3 regions of the Massilia sp. CFBP9012 genome follow, and region 3 is predicted to be linked to each of the others. Evidence: predicted binding sites of a transcription regulator. Region 3 holds the regulator's gene; each other region holds the start of a gene.
What was found. Region 3 encodes FNR, which switches genes on or off when oxygen is low (the NO sensors DNR and NnrR bind a similar motif). Its sites were predicted from a motif close to TTGATNNNNATCAA; they were not measured.

Region 1 (5,305 bases), on a different contig from region 3:
CGATCCAGTGTTGCGGTGAGATGGTGCACGGCCTGTCGAGACCGGGTTTTCGATTATGCCATAATTGTGCAGTGCCGCACCAAGCCGGGGCGGCGCACGTTTATGCCAACGACCTTACCACGCAGCAAATAATATTTGCAAGGGGTTTGCTCGATGCAAATAAAAAAAGCCTGTGTCACAAACACAGGCTTTTGTCTGCGCTTTTGGCGCAAGCGGCGAAAAGCGTTGGTTTTTATGCAGCCAGGCGTACGCTGCTCCTGCATCCATCCATCAGGAACGACAGGCCAACCACCAGCACCAGCTCGCCCTCGGCCGAGCGCGCGGTGCCGGTGATGCCTTCGACCGTCAGCGCGGTCATCGGCTTGATCACCAGGTCGGCCGTGCCGTCCACCGCTTCCATCGCCAGGATGTAAGGCTGCGGCGCGTTGATGACGATGCCGACCTTCTCGGACGCGGCCTCGTAACCCAGCGCCAGCGCCAGCGAACGCACCGGCAGTGGGCGGCCCTGGTCTTTCAGCACCGGGGCGCCGCCGACGCAGGCGAAATCGTCCGGCAGCTCGACCACGCGCTCGACGACGGCCATCGGCAGCGCCAGTTGCGCACCCGAGGTCGACACCAGCATGGTCGGCACGATCGACAGCTCGATCGGCAGGCGGATCGCGAAGCGCGTGCCCTTGCCCAGCGAGGATTCGATGCGGATTGCGCCGCGGTTCTTCTCGACCGCCGTTTTCACGACATCCATGCCGACGCCGCGGCCCGACACCGAGGAAGCGACTTCCTTGGTCGAGAAGCCCGGCAGGAACACGAGTTGATAAGCGTCTTCGTCGCTCTGGGCGCCGTTCTCGCCGATCAGGCCCTTGTCGACCGCCTTCTTGCGCAGGACGACCGGGTCCATGCCCTTGCCGTCGTCCTGCAGCACGATCATGACGCTGTTCGCTTCCTGCCAGGCTTTCAGCAGGATGTACGCCTTGGCCGGCTTGCCGGCGGCGACGCGCGCTTCGGGCGCCTCGATACCGTGGTCCAGGGCGTTCCTCAGCATGTGCACCAGCGGATCGTACAGGCTGTCCACCACCACGCGGTCGACTTCGGTCTCGGCGCCTTCGATGGTCAGCTCGACGTCCTTGCCGAGGTCTTTCGCCAGCTCGCGCACCAGGCGCGGGAATTTCTGGAACAGGCGGCCCACTGGCTGCATGCGGGTCGCGAGCGTGGCGCGCTGCAGCTCGGCCGAGTAGCGCGAAGCGCGCTCCAGGGTCTCGGTCAGGGTCGCGATCAGCACCGCGGCCTGGCCTTCGAACTTGAACTGCTGCAGGCGCTCCAGCAGCACCGCGGCCTGGTTGGCGGCCTGCACCGATTCGCCGGCCACTTCGAGCAGCGCGTCGAGCTTGACTGCGTCGATACGGATGCTCTCGTCCTTGGCCGGTGCGGCAACGGCAGGCTTGTTGTCGTTGCGGCGCTCGACGCCGTCCCAGTTCTTTCCGCCAGCGGCAGGTGCAGCGGGTGCAGCGGCTGCCGGTGCGGACGCGGCAGCAGCCGGTGCGGGCGCCGCAGCCACGGCCGCGACAGTGAGCGGCGCAGCAGCAACATCGGCGTTGGCGCCGATGGCGTTCGCCGCCGGCACCACGGCGTTATACATGCCGGCCCAATCGAGGCCATCTGCATCGGCCGCAGCCGGGGCCGCAACCACGGCCGGTGCGATCGGCGCGACCGGGACGGGAGCGGCCGGCGCGGCGGCGGCAGGCGCCGGCGCATTGTCCTTGCCTTCGATCGCGTCCATCAGGATGCGCTCGAGGTCGCCCGGCATCTGCGCCAGGCCTTCCGGCGGCGTGCCGTTGTTCAGGTCACCGAGCTGGTCGGCCACGAAGCCCGAAGCCTGCAGCGCCGCTTCGATCGCCAGCGGCGTCACCGGCGCGGCGCCGGTGCGCAGCGCGTCGAACAGGTTCTCGGTCAGGTGGCAGGCCGCCACCAGCGCGGGCAGGCCCATGAAGCCGGCGCCGCCCTTGATCGTGTGGAACGACCGGAACACCGCATTCAGCGTTTCCTTATTCTCGGGGTCGCGTTCGAGGCGCAGCAGGTGCTCTTCTACGTTTACCGCCAGATCCATCGCCTCGACGACGAAATCCTTCAGCATATCGTCCATTAGAATCCCAGATCGGCAAGTAGATCGTCAACATTGTCCTGGTTCAGCGCCGCATCCGGCACCGATGGGCCCTGCATCAGTTGCACGGGCGCAGGCTGCTCCTGTTCTTTCTTGGCCAGCTTTTCCTTGACGTCAGGAGGCGCGTTGTCGCGCAGCAGCTGGGCCAGTTCGCTCTCGACGGTCTGCGTGATCTTGACGACTTTCTTGATCAGCTGGCCGGTGATGTCCTGGAAGTCCTGGGCCATCATGATCTCGAGCAGACGTGCACGCTCGGCTTCGGTCGCTTCATTGACGCGCGCCGCGAACTGGCGCGAATCGCCGGCCAGGGCCTTGAATTCATCCAGGCTCATCCTGCCTTCGAACAGGTCGGCCCAGCGGGTTTCCATGTCCTTGGCCTGCTTTTGCAGCTGGTCTTGCGCCGGCATGCCCTCGTCCAGGGTGTTGAGCACCTTGTTGGCGGCCTGTTCGGTCAGCGTGGCGACGTATTCCAGGCGGTCCTGGGCGTCGACGATCTGCGACGACGCCTCGGTCAGCGCCTTGTCGTAGCCCAGCTCGCGCAGCGAGTCGTGCAACAGGCGGACGATGCCGCCCAGGCGTTCGAACATGCCGCCTTCGTGGCCTTCCTCGGCCGGTGAGGCTGCGGGCGCCGCCGGCGCGACAGTCGCCACGACAGCGGTGGCAGCCACGGCGGCGACGGCCGGGGCAGCGGTGGCGGATACTTGGTCGAACAAGGATTCCAGGTCGTCCTCGTCGTTGCTGGCGGCGGCCGGGGCCGGCTCGGTCGCTGCGGAGGGGCCGGGCGGTGCGCTGGTGCGCTGCGCCGCCACTTCCTCGAATAGTGCGTCGAAATCGTCAGCGGCGTCGGTCATAATCCCTGCTTCTCCATAATGTATAAATGAGCAATCAGCTCTGCAATCCGGGGGGTTCTGCTGCGTCCACCGGGCCGGCTCGGCCGGTTAAGTTTCGGTGGAGTAATTAAAGCGAGTGTAGCAGCGTGGTTGCCGCAGGTAAATCTCAGAGAGGGCAATGCAACAAAATGGACAAGGAAACTTAATTCCGCGACAATTAAAAGCGGGGGTTCCTGATGCTTTTCATAAGGTCGGTGTTGTATTTTGTAATCGCAGGTCAGTTTTCCAGGTTTAGTGTCGCATCGCGGCAGGTTGCGTTCATTTGATGGAACTCAACTGTTTGCGTCTCAGAAATCGCCATCCTGCACTGAGTTGTCTGAATGTGCGTGGCCAAGTGGGAGGAACCACAATGTACCGCAAGATCCTGATCACCACCGACGGTTCGGCCGTGTCGCAGCACACCGCCTGCGCCGGCGTCAAATTCGCGCAACAGATGGGCGCCGAGGTGCTGGCCCTGTTCGTCGCCCCCGAGTACCAGTATCCCGTGTACGTCGAAATCATCCCGCCCGCCTACCCCAGCGAAGAGGAATACATCGCCCAGATGCGGCGCATGGGCGAGGAATACATGGGCAGGATCACGCGCTCCTGCGCCAGCGCTCTCCTCCAGTGCCAGTGCATGACGGCGTTTTCCGATTCGGCGGCGCTCAAGATCGTCGATGTCGCCGAGCAGGAAGGCTGCGACCTGATCTTCATGGGCTCGCACGGCCGCAGCGGCTGGAACCAGCTACTGCTGGGCAGCGTCACCAACAAGGTCTTGTCGCACACGACCAAGCCGGTGCTGGTGCACCGCCTGATCGCCGAACCGGCGGCTTCTTGACCCCGCCACCACGCGTTCATGTATTTACAGCTACAATAGATTTTTTGCTGATCCAGGGTAGGAAACCGCTTCAGGTTCGAGGGAATCGATAATGGTAAGAATCGTCATCGCCGATGACCACACGATCATGCGCGAGGGCCTCAAGCGCATCCTGGACGGCGCCGAGGAAGTCGACATCGTGGGCGAAGCCACCAATGGCTTCGAAGTATTGTCGCTGGTACGCCAGGGCGGCTTCGACCTGCTGCTGCTCGACCTGTCCATGCCCGGCCGCAGCGGCGTCGACCTGATCCGGCAGGTGCGCAGCGAGGCGCCCAAGCTGGCCATCCTGATCCTCACCATGCACGAGGAAGAGCAGTACGCGGTGCGCGCAATCCGGGCCGGCGCCCAGGGCTATCTCACCAAGGAAAGCGCGGGCACGCAACTGGTGGGGGCGATCCGCAAGGTTGCCTCGGGGCGGCCCTACATCAGTACCGAAGTGGCCGAGCAACTGGCGCTGAACATCATGGCGCCAAGCGAGCAACTGCTGCACAAGCAGTTGTCAGACCGCGAATTCGAGGTGTTTTCGCTCCTGGTGAGCGGCAAGTCGATCACCGAGATCGCCAACGGCCTGCACCTGTCGGTGAAAACCGTCAGCACCCACAAGACCCGCATCATGCAGAAAATGGGCATGAGCTCGCTGTCCGAGATGGTGCAATATGCCGTCGCACACCGCCTGTTGTCGCCACTGAAGGCGTGATGCACTGATTTTCTTTGACCGCCGCGCGTCGTTTTCGTGCGGCGCACGCCCCATTTCCCCGGCTGGCTCCGCCACCGCGTCACACCCCTTCTGTTTCCACTCTGCCACTTTCCGCCATTCGTGCAGCGTTCTTGGTGGTAGGAGTTTTCCTACGACTGCACCATCTGTCCTACCTACATATTCAGGCAACGCTGATATTCGTGCCGGACTCGTGTTGGCATACTGAATTCAGCGTTTCGACTTGCTTGCGATCCAAGTCACGGCGTCAGCCATATAAAACCATGGCATGGCAGACGCGCTACCGCACGCTGCCGTGCCGCCGGGATCGCGTGAAACCTGAATTCCCTTACCGGAGATGAGCATGCAGTCCCAGCCACCGTCAGATCAACGCAACGTTACCCAGCCTACCCTGCATTCCCCGATGGAAGCGGGACGGCAGCGCCAGGGTCGCCTCTGGTCCAACCTGAAAGAAGTGTGCGACCTGCTCCGTATTCCTACCAGCGTGTCGGTGAGCTCCGAAGAATTGCTGTTCCAGCACGTGCAGTTCAAGACTGGCCAGCGCGTGCACACGATCGGCCAGGCCTTCGACACCCTGTACATCGTCAACTCGGGCTTCCTCAAGACGGTGCTGATCGACGAGTTCGGCAACGAACAGGTGCTGAGCTTCCCCATGAAGGGCGATATGCTCGGCGTCGACGGCATCCACA
Region 2 (5,305 bases), on a different contig from region 3:
GCGGGCCACCAACTGCCTTCGAGCTGGGGCACGCGCGCGAGCCAGCGGTCGGGATCGATGTAGGGATCGTCATGGCGATGCACGGCGACTTGGTAGCTGCGGTTGGGACTGCTTGGCGGCGCGACCACGCCGGCATTGTGGCCGCCGCTGGTGAGAATGAAGGTGATCTCGGTGTCGGTGAGCGGAATGATCTTGTACACCGAGCGCCATGGCGCGACGTGGTCGGTGAGCGTGCCCACTGCGCAGATGGGCACGTCGATATCGCTCAGCGAGACGGGATGCCCGCCGGCCAGATAGCGCGAGCTGGCCAAGCTGTTGCGCAGGAACAGGCGGTGCAGGTATTCGGCGTGCATCCGATAGGGCATGCGGGTGGCGTCGGCATTCCAGGACATGAGGTCGCTCTCCTGCTCCGGCAGGTCGAGCAGGTAGTGGCGCAGGCGCCGCGACCAGATCAGGTCGTTGGAGCGCAGCAGCTGGAAGGCGCCGGCCATCTGGCGCGTGTCGAGATAGCCCTGCTGCCACATGGCAGCTTCGAGGAAGCTGACCTGGCTGTCGTCGATGAACAGCGACAGCTCGCCGGGCTCGGTAAAGTCGACCTGGGCCGCCAGCAGCGAGATGCTGGCCAGGCGCCGGTCGTGGTCGCGCGCCATGGCGGCTGCGGCGATCGCGAGCAGGGTGCCGCCCAGACAATAGCCGGCGGCATTGACCTTGCTGGCGCCGGTCTGGGCGACGATGGCGTCGAGCGCGGCAGTGATGCCCAGCTGGCGGTAGTCGTCCATGGTGAGGTCGCGGTCTTCGGCTTGCGGATTTTTCCAAGACACCATGTACACGGTATGGCCGCGCTCGACCAGGTAGCGCACCAGGGAATTGTGCGGCGACAGGTCGAGGATGTAGAACTTCATGATCCAGGCCGGCACGATCAGCAGCGGCACTTCGTGCACGGCGGGGCCGACCGGGTCGTAGCGCAGCAGCTCGATCAGCCGGTTCTGCATCACCACCTTGCCCGGCGTGACGGCCACCTCGCGCCCTGGCCGGTAGTTGACCTCGCGCGGCTTGCCCGCGAGCAGGGCTTGCACGTCGCGCCAGGCGCGCGCGGCGCCATTGGCCAGGTTCATCCCGCCGCTGGCCAGCACGGCGCGCTGCACGACGGGGTTGGTGGTGACGAAGTTCGACGGCGCCACGCAGTCGAGCATCTGGCGCGCGAGGAAAGTGACGACGTCGGCATGGTGCGGCGCGACGCCGCGCACGGTGGAGGTGGCGCGGTGCCACCATTGCTGGCTCAACAGGAAGCCCTGGCTGAGCTGGTGCCAGGGCGAGGTGTTCCAGGCCGGATCGACAAATCGTTTATCCTGGGCCAGCGGCCGCACCAGCTCGGCGCCATCGCCGGCCGGTGTGGCAAGGTATTGAAGCCAGCGCTGCCAGCCGAGGACGGCGTCGCTCGCCAGCTCGTGCTGCTTGTCGGGCGACATCATGAGGTGGCTGGCCCAGTCGAACCACGCCATGCCGAGCGCGGCCGGTGACAGGTTGCCGGTCATGCGCCCCAGCCAAGCCCATAGCACCAGGTCGGCATGGACTTGCCCACCGGCGACGCGCGCATGGCGGTGGGTGCCGCCGAGCCAGGCGCTGCCTTCGAGCCGGCGCGAGCTACCGGCGGCATCGGGTCGGGTGTCAGGCGCCATGAAGAGGACTCGCGGGCTGCCGCTGCGCTCAGTGCGCGATCAGGAGCGGCGTCGTGCTGCCCGCCAGCAGCGAGCGGGTGACGCCGCCGAGGACGAACTCGCGGTAGCGGCTGTGGCCGAAGGCGCCCGTGACCAGCAGGCCGGCATCGTGCTCGCGCGCCACTTTCAGCAGCGCCTCGCCGGTGCTGCTGCGCGTGGTCTCGATGACGACATCGACCTTGACCCCATGGCGCGCCAGGTGCAGCGCCATGTCGGCGCCCGGTTCCTCGCCATGCATCTCGGCCATGACGCCGGGATTGATGAGCGTGAGCTTGACTGCATCCGCCTGCCGCAGCAGGGGCAGGGCGGCGGAAATCGCGCGTATCGCCTGCATGCTGCCATCCCAGCCGACGACGGCGGTGCCGGGCAGGAGCCGGCCTTTCCAGCCGGGCGGCACCACCAGCACGGGACGCGCGCCATGCAGCGCGATGTATTCGGGCAAGCCGCGCGCCTGGGCCGGAATGCCCGGGACGACGATCGGTTCGGCGTCGCGGCTGACGATCACGAGGTCGGCGTAGCGCGATTCGAGCAGCAGGGCGTAGCGGGCGTCGTCTTCGAGCATGCGCGTCTCGAAACTGTTGACGCCGTGGCGCCCAACGGCGGTGCTGAACTCTTGCAGCCGCGCCTCGACGGCCTCGCGCACCCCGCTGAAATCGGATTCGGGCATCATCGGCGCGCCCATCGAGCCGACCAGCAGGGAATAGTCGAACCAGGAAATGCCGGTGGCCGCGCTGCCGACGAGGTGGGCGTCGAAGGCATTGGCCAGCAGGGCGCCGACGCGCAGGCGCCCCTCTTGCTCGGGACTGCCGTCGACGTGAACCACGATGGTCTTGTACATGCTCGTTCCTTTCTTCTCGGTAAAAGCGGACTCGGGCGGATAGGCCTACCGATGTCCCGCTACGGACCCTGGACGGCATCTGGCCTATACGCTTGGATTACTCGAAGTCCACTTTATTCCCGGATCGGACGCATGTCAGGACCGCGGTTGATGTGAATCAAAAAAGCTGGGAAAGAAGGGAAGATGAATGCCGAGTGGCATTGTCAGGAATGCGTACGACTGCTCTGACGCAAGGACGCGGTAGCGATTACCTCTTTTAGGCCTTGTGACTATGCGTGGTGGCCGCATACTTATGTCATTACCGGCGAAGTGGTCGGTTCTCTTGTGTCTCCATCTCGGCCCTGCCGAGGACTTGGCCGTTGCCTGCTTCGTGCGGCAGCGGCCTTTTTTTAGCTGGAGATGCCTGGGGTGCGCGCCGCGACCAGGTCAGGGGCGGTGGACGGTTGCGACTCAGTGGTGACGGGCTTGGCGGCGTGCGCGGTCAGGTCGCCGGGAACGAGCATTTCCCAGTTCGTGCTGACCAGGTCGAGGACCATTTCCTCTTGCCGGCCGCAGCAGGTGCAGGTGCGCTGGTCTCGGGCCATGTTGTACTGCCAGGAGTGGGTCGTCGTGAGTGCGCCCGTGATGGCAGAAAAGAACGATTTTGATGCCGAGAAAAATCCCATGATGCCCGCCAGAAGTTAACTTGGCCAGCGTATTACGGAACTTGTGAGTGCGCAAGATACTGAACAGGTAAAGCCTCCAGGTTCTTGCTTCCGGCTGCTCGAGTGTTGTGAAATGGATGCATTCAATGTCGGACCACGGGTATCGTGGTCCCTTGGTCCTCAAGTGACCTCGAACGTCGTGCTCATCACGCCGACCAGCGCCACCATCTCGGCCGACTCGACCAGGGCCAGCAGCACGTCGCCGCGATCGACATGGCCATTGGCCAGCAGTGCATTCCATTCCGCCAGTTCGAGTGCCGTCGCTTGGCGCTCGAGCGCTGTTTGGTACAGATGCGCAACGAAGGCCGAGTTGTCCAAATCGTTCGTCGCCTCGTCGGAATCAATGAAGCTGTCGGCGATGTAGGCCAGCGAGATGCCTGCTTCCGAGCGTTTGATCCAATAGTTCAGGCCGTCGATATCCGGCCGTCGGTCGTACAGCGCGTCGTACATGCGAGTGAGCACGCCGATGTCGCTGGCGCCGATGTCCAGTGCATGCGACGCCACTATCTGCAGTTTTTCGCCGGAATCGACGAGCGCGAGCGCCAGATCAGCGCGGCTGAGGTCGCCGCTGCTCAGGTTTTGCGTCCAGTAAGCCAGGCCACCCGCATCGGCGGCGCGTCCCAGTACCTGATCGTATAGCCAGGCGACATAGGCCCCATCCGCCTGCGGCGCCTTGCCCGCCAGTTCGGTCGATTCGAGAATGGCCTGCGCCACACCTTCGAGCGTGCCGTCGCCAGCAAGCTGTCGCATCCAGTAATCGAGGCTGCCGGCATCGGGCGCGCGATCGAGCAGGCTTTCATACAGCCGCGTGACGCTGCCGTGCGCCGAGGTATCCGCGCTTGCCTCGGAAAAGTGCAGGGCTTCGATATTGCTCAGCTGATAATTAATATCGGGCCGATCTGTTGGGCTCATGCTGAGCGTGGCGTTGCCATCGATATTGCGAAAGACGTAGAAGGTGTAGTCGTCGCGGCCGGTGCGGTTGAGCTGCAGGGTGTCGTAGCCTTTGCCGCCATCCAGTATGTTGAACGAGATGTGGCCGATCGTGTCTGCGATCCCATCGCCGATGATGATCCGGTCGTCACCGCCGCCGGCATCGACCCGGTCCTGGCCGCCGTCGACGATGATGGTCTGGCTGGCGCTGTCGGCGATGATATTGGCGCGGCCCGGCACTTGTTCGAAGGTGCCGGCGCCGGTGATGAGCGTGATGTCGAAGCCGCTCAGGCCGATGTGCGCGGTATCGCCCAGGCCGTTGGTATCGATCAGGACGGCGCTCAATGCGGTGCCCCGGGAGCTTTCCAGCTGCAGGGTCGCGTTCGCTGCGACGTCCGTGGCCATTGTCGGGGTGATTGTCGACAGCATGAACGGCGTAGGGAAGTCCCAGTATGACTGCGCGGAGAGGGCGGCGATCATCTGGGCATGGTCGGCCGCAGGGGTGTGGGCCGCGATCTGGGCGCTCAGCATGTCCAGCGCGCGGGATACTGGTTGTATGGCAGCTGGCCCCTCCATCCGCAGGCCATATCCGGTTGGCAGGTGGGCCGTGAGGGCCGAGGCATGACCTGGTATCGTCATCAGCGGAATATTGGCAACGTCGTTCCCGTTCTGGTCCTGGCGCGTTGCCGCGATCACCGGGACGACTACGGTGCGCGTTAGGTCGCCAGTGGCATCGATGTGGGGGGGTGATCTGCACGTCGACGCCGTCGATGTTGACGGTGGATGAATCGGTTGCCATGGCGGTTCCTTACGGTTGGGCATGTCGAAGCCGCCTGATATAAATGTCAATGCATCGTGGGTTGGAAAAACGTGTGCTGTGGCGGGCGTCGATACCCATTGCGCGTGAGCTGACGCATTGGCCAGGCCAAAGTAGGCAGCGCATGCGCCTGCCATCAGTTCAATGTCCGGAACCAGATCTGCATCGCCGCTCAGCGACAACTACAAGCACGAGAACCGGTCTCAGGATTGATGTCAGACCTGATACTGGCGAATGCAACCAGCCGCACGCATTGGCGACCTGTTCGGGCGATCGCGGAAGTCTTCAGCAGTCCAGT
Region 3 (5,305 bases):
CCGCTCAGCAGCATCGAAGGCAGCAGCCGGCGCAGCGGCACCGCGTCGCCGTCGCGCGAACCCACCATGGTGACCGCGATCGGCAGCAGCCCGATCACGATCGAGGCCATGGCCACGCCGCCAAGTTGCACCGCATTGGCGAGGAACAGGTAGTAGATGATGTTGCCAGTGAGGCTGAGCCCGATCAGGGCGCGCCACGCCGGCCAGCCGAGGTGGCGGCGCAGCCGTCGCCAGGCAGGGTAGATGAGGATGGCGGCGACCAGGCCATAGGCCAGGTAGCGTCCGGCCGAGAGCTGGATCGGCAGGAATTCGGGCGCCAGTTCCGGGGCCAGGAAGACCAGGCCCCAGAGTGCGCCGGCGGCGATCCCAGCGCCGATGCCGAGCAGGGTGGAGCGGGACAGTCCGCCCGCGCCAGTAGCTTTGTACATGATGAATCTCCTTTGAGTGGAGATTCTCTGGCCTGGACCTGCCCCTGGTCTTGGCCGGGACTACTGCGGTTTTGGCGGTTTCTCCTGCGCTGCGCGCCGATAGGCGGCAGGCGTGGTGTCGAACACGCGGCGCATCGCCCGCGTCAGGCTGGCCTGGTCCGAGAAACCGCAGGCGATGGCGATGTCGGCCACGCTGCGCGCGCCGTCCGTCAACATGCCGCGTGCGCAATCCAGGCGGCAGCCCAGCAGCCAGGCATGCGGCGTGCTGTCCAGCTCTTCGCGAAACAGCGCGTGCAGGCGGCTCACGCTCAGGTTGGCGGCGCGCGCCATCGATTCGGTGCTCCAGGCCAGGCCGGGCGCGGTCTCGATGCGCGCCAGCAGGGCGGTCAGGCGCGAGGTGGTGCGCGGCGCGTCCAGGCTCAGGGTGTCGAGCAGCAGCGGCACCCAACCGTGCACCAGCGCGCGAGATGGAACGGACTCGCGCGTCATCAGTCCCATGAACTCGACCAGCTTGCGCGCGGCAGGGCCGAGCGTGACGAAGGGCCGCTCCAGCAGCCGCTGCCAGGGACCGTCGCCGAAGGCGCCGCCATCGACGTCGACGATCAGGGAGTCATTCGCGCCCGGGCTCGATTGCGCATGCCCGGCGCCGGGCGCTACCAGCGCGCCATGCAGGGGATCGAGCCGGCCGCGCCGCTCTTCGATGTCGAGCACGACTTCGCCGTGCAACGGCAGCACCAGCTGGGCGAAGTCGTGGCGGTCGCCCCAGTGCACGCGGTCGTAGCTGCGCAGGTGCATGTCGCACGAAGGCAGCAGCGTCATGATGTCAGGCCATCGGGCTGCACACGTCGGTGCCGGCCGCCAGCGCCTTCAGCTTGACCGGATCGAGCAGCGTCACTTCGCGTTTGTCGACCTCGAGCCAGCCCTGCTTTTTAAAGCGCGACAGCAGGCGGCTGATGCTTTCGATGGTCAGGCCCAGGTAGTTGCCGATGTCTTCGCGCGACATGCGCAGCTGGAAGCGGTTGGCCGCATAGCCGCGGGTGGCGTAGCGCGCCGACAGGTTGACCAGGAACACGGCGAAGCGCTGCTCGGCGCGCATATTGCCGAGCAGGAGCATGACGTTCTGCTCGCGCGTGATTTCCTGGCTCATGATGCGGTGGAAGTGGCGCAGCAGGGTCGGCACTTCGCCGAACAGGTCTTCCAGGCGCGCGAACGGGATCTCGCACACCTCGGAATCTTCCAGGGCTACTGCGTCGCAATGGTGGGTGCCGCTGATCGCGTCCATGCCCAGCAGCTCGCCGGCCATCTGGAAACCGGTGATCTGGGCTTCGCCGGCGGCGTTCACCTGGTAGGTCTTGAAGTGGCCGAAGCGCACCGCGTACAGGTTGCGGAACGATTCGCCCACGCTGTACAGGCGCTCGTCGCGCTCCAGGCGGCGACGGCGGCCGATGATCTTGTCCAGACGGTCGATGTCGGCGTCTTCGAGGCCCATCGGCAAGCACAGCTGGTGCATGCTGCACTGGGCGCAGGATTTGAGGGCGTGGATATTGATGGTCGGCTCGGCTTGCCGGGACAGGGTCTGGCTCATGAGGGATGGTCGCTTGGTTCGGTACACCGCGATTATAGACGTGTTGAAGCGTCAATCTCGACAAACAAATGCCATTTATTTGCAATTGAGAAACAATTCCGTTGCGTTCCGGTCGTTCGGCGCCCGTGCTCACCCATGCAGGGTTCATTTAGCCGTTTTAGGCAACTGTGCGCACTCAATATCAATCGAGGCCTACACTGCCATATAAATTGAACAACTGGAGTGTTCCCCAGTGCCATCAACTACTCAGACCTTGCCCGATCGCAGCGCATTTGCCACCGCAATCGTGCGACCGGATCTGCCGCCAGGCGGCGAAGACCAGGCCAGGGCGGATCTGTATGCCTTGCTCTCCCGGCTGCTGCTGGCCGCGCCAGACGCGGCGCTGCTCGATGCGCTCGCATCCAGCGATCCCATCCTGGCCGAGGGCGGCGATCCGGCGCTCGAACGCGCCTGGGACCAACTGACCGTGGCGTCCGGCGTGATGGATCCCCGTCTCGTCCACGATGAATTCAGCGCGCTGTTCGTCAGCGTCGGCACGCCGCCGGTCGATCCGTATGGCTCGCGCTACCTGGCCGGCTACATGAACGACACGCCGCTGGCGCATCTGCGCGAAGACCTGGCCCGGCTTGGCCTGGCGCGCATACAGGGGCGGGGCGAGTTCGAAGACCACCTCGGCGCGCTGTGCGAGACCATGCGCGTGCTGGTGGCCGGCTCGCCCGGCATCCGGCGCCAGCCGCTGGACGTGCAGCGCCGCTTCTTCGAGGCCCACATCGGCTCCTGGTGCATGCGCGCGCTGGACGACATCGCCAATGCCGAAGGCGCCAACTATTACCGCCTGGTCGCCCACTTCGCACAGGCATTCCTGGCAATCGAGGCGGAAAGTTTTGGAGTAGGAGAGGAAAACGATGACCAAACATGATCCACGAGTCCAGCAGGATCCCGGCCAGGACCGTCCCGACCCGGCGCGGCGCGGGTTCCTGAAGGCGGCCCCGCTGGGCGCGCTGGTGGTGGCCGCTGCTGCCGCCCCGGCGACCGCGGCGCCACAGGCCGCCCCGGCCGCGCCCGACCCCAAGGTCAAGCGCGGCTACCACGAGACGGATCACATCCGCCGCTATTACGAGACCGCCGCCTACTGGTAGGCAAGCAGAGGAATCGATATGTCACTGGTCAAGTCCACGCGCGACAGCGCGTTGAAACGGCGCCGTTTCCTGGTCGGGGCAGGCGTTGCCGCCGGCGCCGGCGCCCTGGCGCGCCACCTGCCGCTGAACGTGATCGAAGCGGCCCAGGCCGACCCGGTACCGGATACCCCGGTGCCGACCGTGGTCAAGCGCACCGTCTGCAGCCACTGCTCGGTCGGCTGCTCGGTCGATGCGGTCGTCGCCAACGGCGTCTGGGTGCGGCAAGAGGCCGCCTTCGATTCGCCGATCAATATGGGCGCCCACTGCGCCAAGGGCGCCTCGGTGCGCGAGCACGCCTTCGGCGAGCACCGCCTGCGATATCCGATGAAGCTGGTGAACGGAAAGTACCAGCGCATCTCCTGGGACCAGGCGATCGACGAGATCGGCGACAAGTTGCTGCAGCTGCGCAAGGAAGCCGGACCCGATGCGCTGATGGTGATCGGCAGCTCCAAGCACAATAACGAGCAGGCCTATCTGTTGCGCAAATGGGTATCGTTCTTCGGCACCAATAACTGCGACCACCAGGCCCGCATCTGTCACTCGACCACCGTGGCCGGCGTGGCCCAGACCTTCGGCTACGGGGCGATGACCAACTCGTTCAACGATCTGCACCACAGCAAGGCGGTGCTGTTCATCGGCTCCAATCCGGCCGAGGCGCACCCGATCTCGATGCTGCACTTCCTGCACGCCAAGGAGCTGGGCGCCAAGATGATCGTCATCGATCCGCGCTTCACCCGCACGGCGCGCTTTGCCGACCACTATGTGCGCGTGCGGCCCGGCACCGACATTCCGCTGGTGTGGGGCATCCTGTGGCATATCTTCAGTAACGGCTGGGAAGACAAGAAGTTCATCGAAGAGCGCACCTGGGGCATGGAGGACGTGCGCGCCGAAGTCATGAAATGGACGCCCGATAAGGTGTCGGACGTGACCGGCGTGCCGGAATCGGCGGTGCGCATGGCGGCCGAGATGCTGGCCACCAACCGTCCCTCGTCCGTGGTCTGGTGCATGGGCATCACCCAGCACCACGTCGGCACCGCCAATGTGCGCGCGCTGTCCATCCTGCAGCTGGCGCTGGGCAATATCGGCATTCCCGGTGGCGGCGCCAACATCTACCGCGGCCACGACAATGTGCAGGGCGCGACCGACGTCGGCCCCAACGGCGATTCGCTGCCCGGCTACTACGGCCTGGCCGAAGGGGCCTGGAAGCACTTCGCCGCGGTCTGGGGTGTCGACTACGACTGGATCAAGTCGCGCTTCGGTTCCAAGGAGCTGATGGAAAAGCCCGGCATCACGGTGTCGCGCTGGTTCGACGCGGTCAATGAAGAAAACCAGTTCATCGACCAGCCGAGCAATCTGCGCGCCGTGCTCTACTGGGGCCACGCCCCGAACAGCCAGACCCGCCTGCCGGACATGAAGGCGGCGATGCAAAAGCTCGACATGATGGTGGTGATCGACCCCTACCCGAGCATGACGGCGTCGATGCACGGCCGCAGCGACGGCGTCTACCTGCTGCCGGCCGCCTCGCAGTTCGAGACCCAGGGTTCGTGCACGGCCTCGAACCGCTCGATCCAGTGGCGCGAGCGGGTGATCCAGCCGCTGTTCGAATGCAAGACCGACCACGAGATCATGTACCTGTTCGCGCGCAAGCTGGGCTTTGCCGACGAACTGGTGAAAAACATCAAGGTGGTGCATAACGAGCCGGTGGTCGAGGACATCCTGCGCGAGATCAACCGCTCGTGCTGGACCATCGGCTACACCGGCTGCTCGCCCGAGCGGCTCAAGCTGCACATGGAAAACAAGCACACGTTCAACCCGACGACCTTGCGCGCCGATTCCGGCCCGTGCAAGGGCGATTACTATGGCTTGCCGTGGCCGTGCTGGGGCACGCCGGAGATGAAACATCCGGGCACGCCGATCCTGTACGACTTGAGCAAGAGCGTGGCCGAGGGTGGATTGCCGTTCCGCGCCAACTGGGGCGTCGAGCACAACGGCTCGAGCCTGCTGGCGGCCGACGGCTCGACCAACAAGCACAGCGAGCTCGACTTCGGCTATCCAGAATTCGACCACGTGTTCCTGAAAAAACTGGGCTGGTGGGCCGAGCTGACCCCGGCCGA

Region 1: the regulator FNR is predicted to act here: its motif matches at 3,308-3,321, upstream of SOM61_RS02970 (universal stress protein).
Region 2: the regulator FNR is predicted to act here: its motif matches at 2,704-2,717, upstream of SOM61_RS19320 (universal stress protein).

Annotation. Positions count from the first base shown of each region.
Region 1 covers NZ_JAXCWM010000002.1:60,121-65,425, forward strand. The annotation lists gene SOM61_RS02960 (chemotaxis protein CheA) at 233-2,137, opposite strand; gene SOM61_RS02965 (protein phosphatase CheZ) at 2,137-3,006, opposite strand; gene SOM61_RS02970 (universal stress protein) at 3,395-3,862, shown strand; gene SOM61_RS02975 (response regulator) at 3,954-4,598, shown strand; gene SOM61_RS02980 (Crp/Fnr family transcriptional regulator) at 5,020-5,305, shown strand, end outside.
Region 2 covers NZ_JAXCWM010000012.1:1,922-7,226, reverse strand. The annotation lists gene SOM61_RS19325 (PHA/PHB synthase family protein) at 1-1,679, opposite strand, end outside; gene SOM61_RS19320 (universal stress protein) at 1,708-2,556, opposite strand; gene SOM61_RS19315 (hypothetical protein) at 2,946-3,140, opposite strand; gene SOM61_RS19310 (DUF4214 domain-containing protein) at 3,381-4,886, opposite strand; gene SOM61_RS19305 (hypothetical protein) at 5,293-5,305, opposite strand, start outside.
Region 3 covers NZ_JAXCWM010000001.1:535,349-540,653, reverse strand. The annotation lists gene SOM61_RS02190 (DMT family transporter) at 1-428, opposite strand, end outside; gene SOM61_RS02185 (AraC family transcriptional regulator) at 489-1,247, opposite strand; gene fnr (fumarate/nitrate reduction transcriptional regulator Fnr) at 1,252-2,013, opposite strand; gene SOM61_RS02175 (TorD/DmsD family molecular chaperone) at 2,246-2,932, shown strand; gene SOM61_RS02170 (formate dehydrogenase) at 2,919-3,152, shown strand; gene SOM61_RS02165 (formate dehydrogenase subunit alpha) at 3,171-5,305, shown strand, end outside.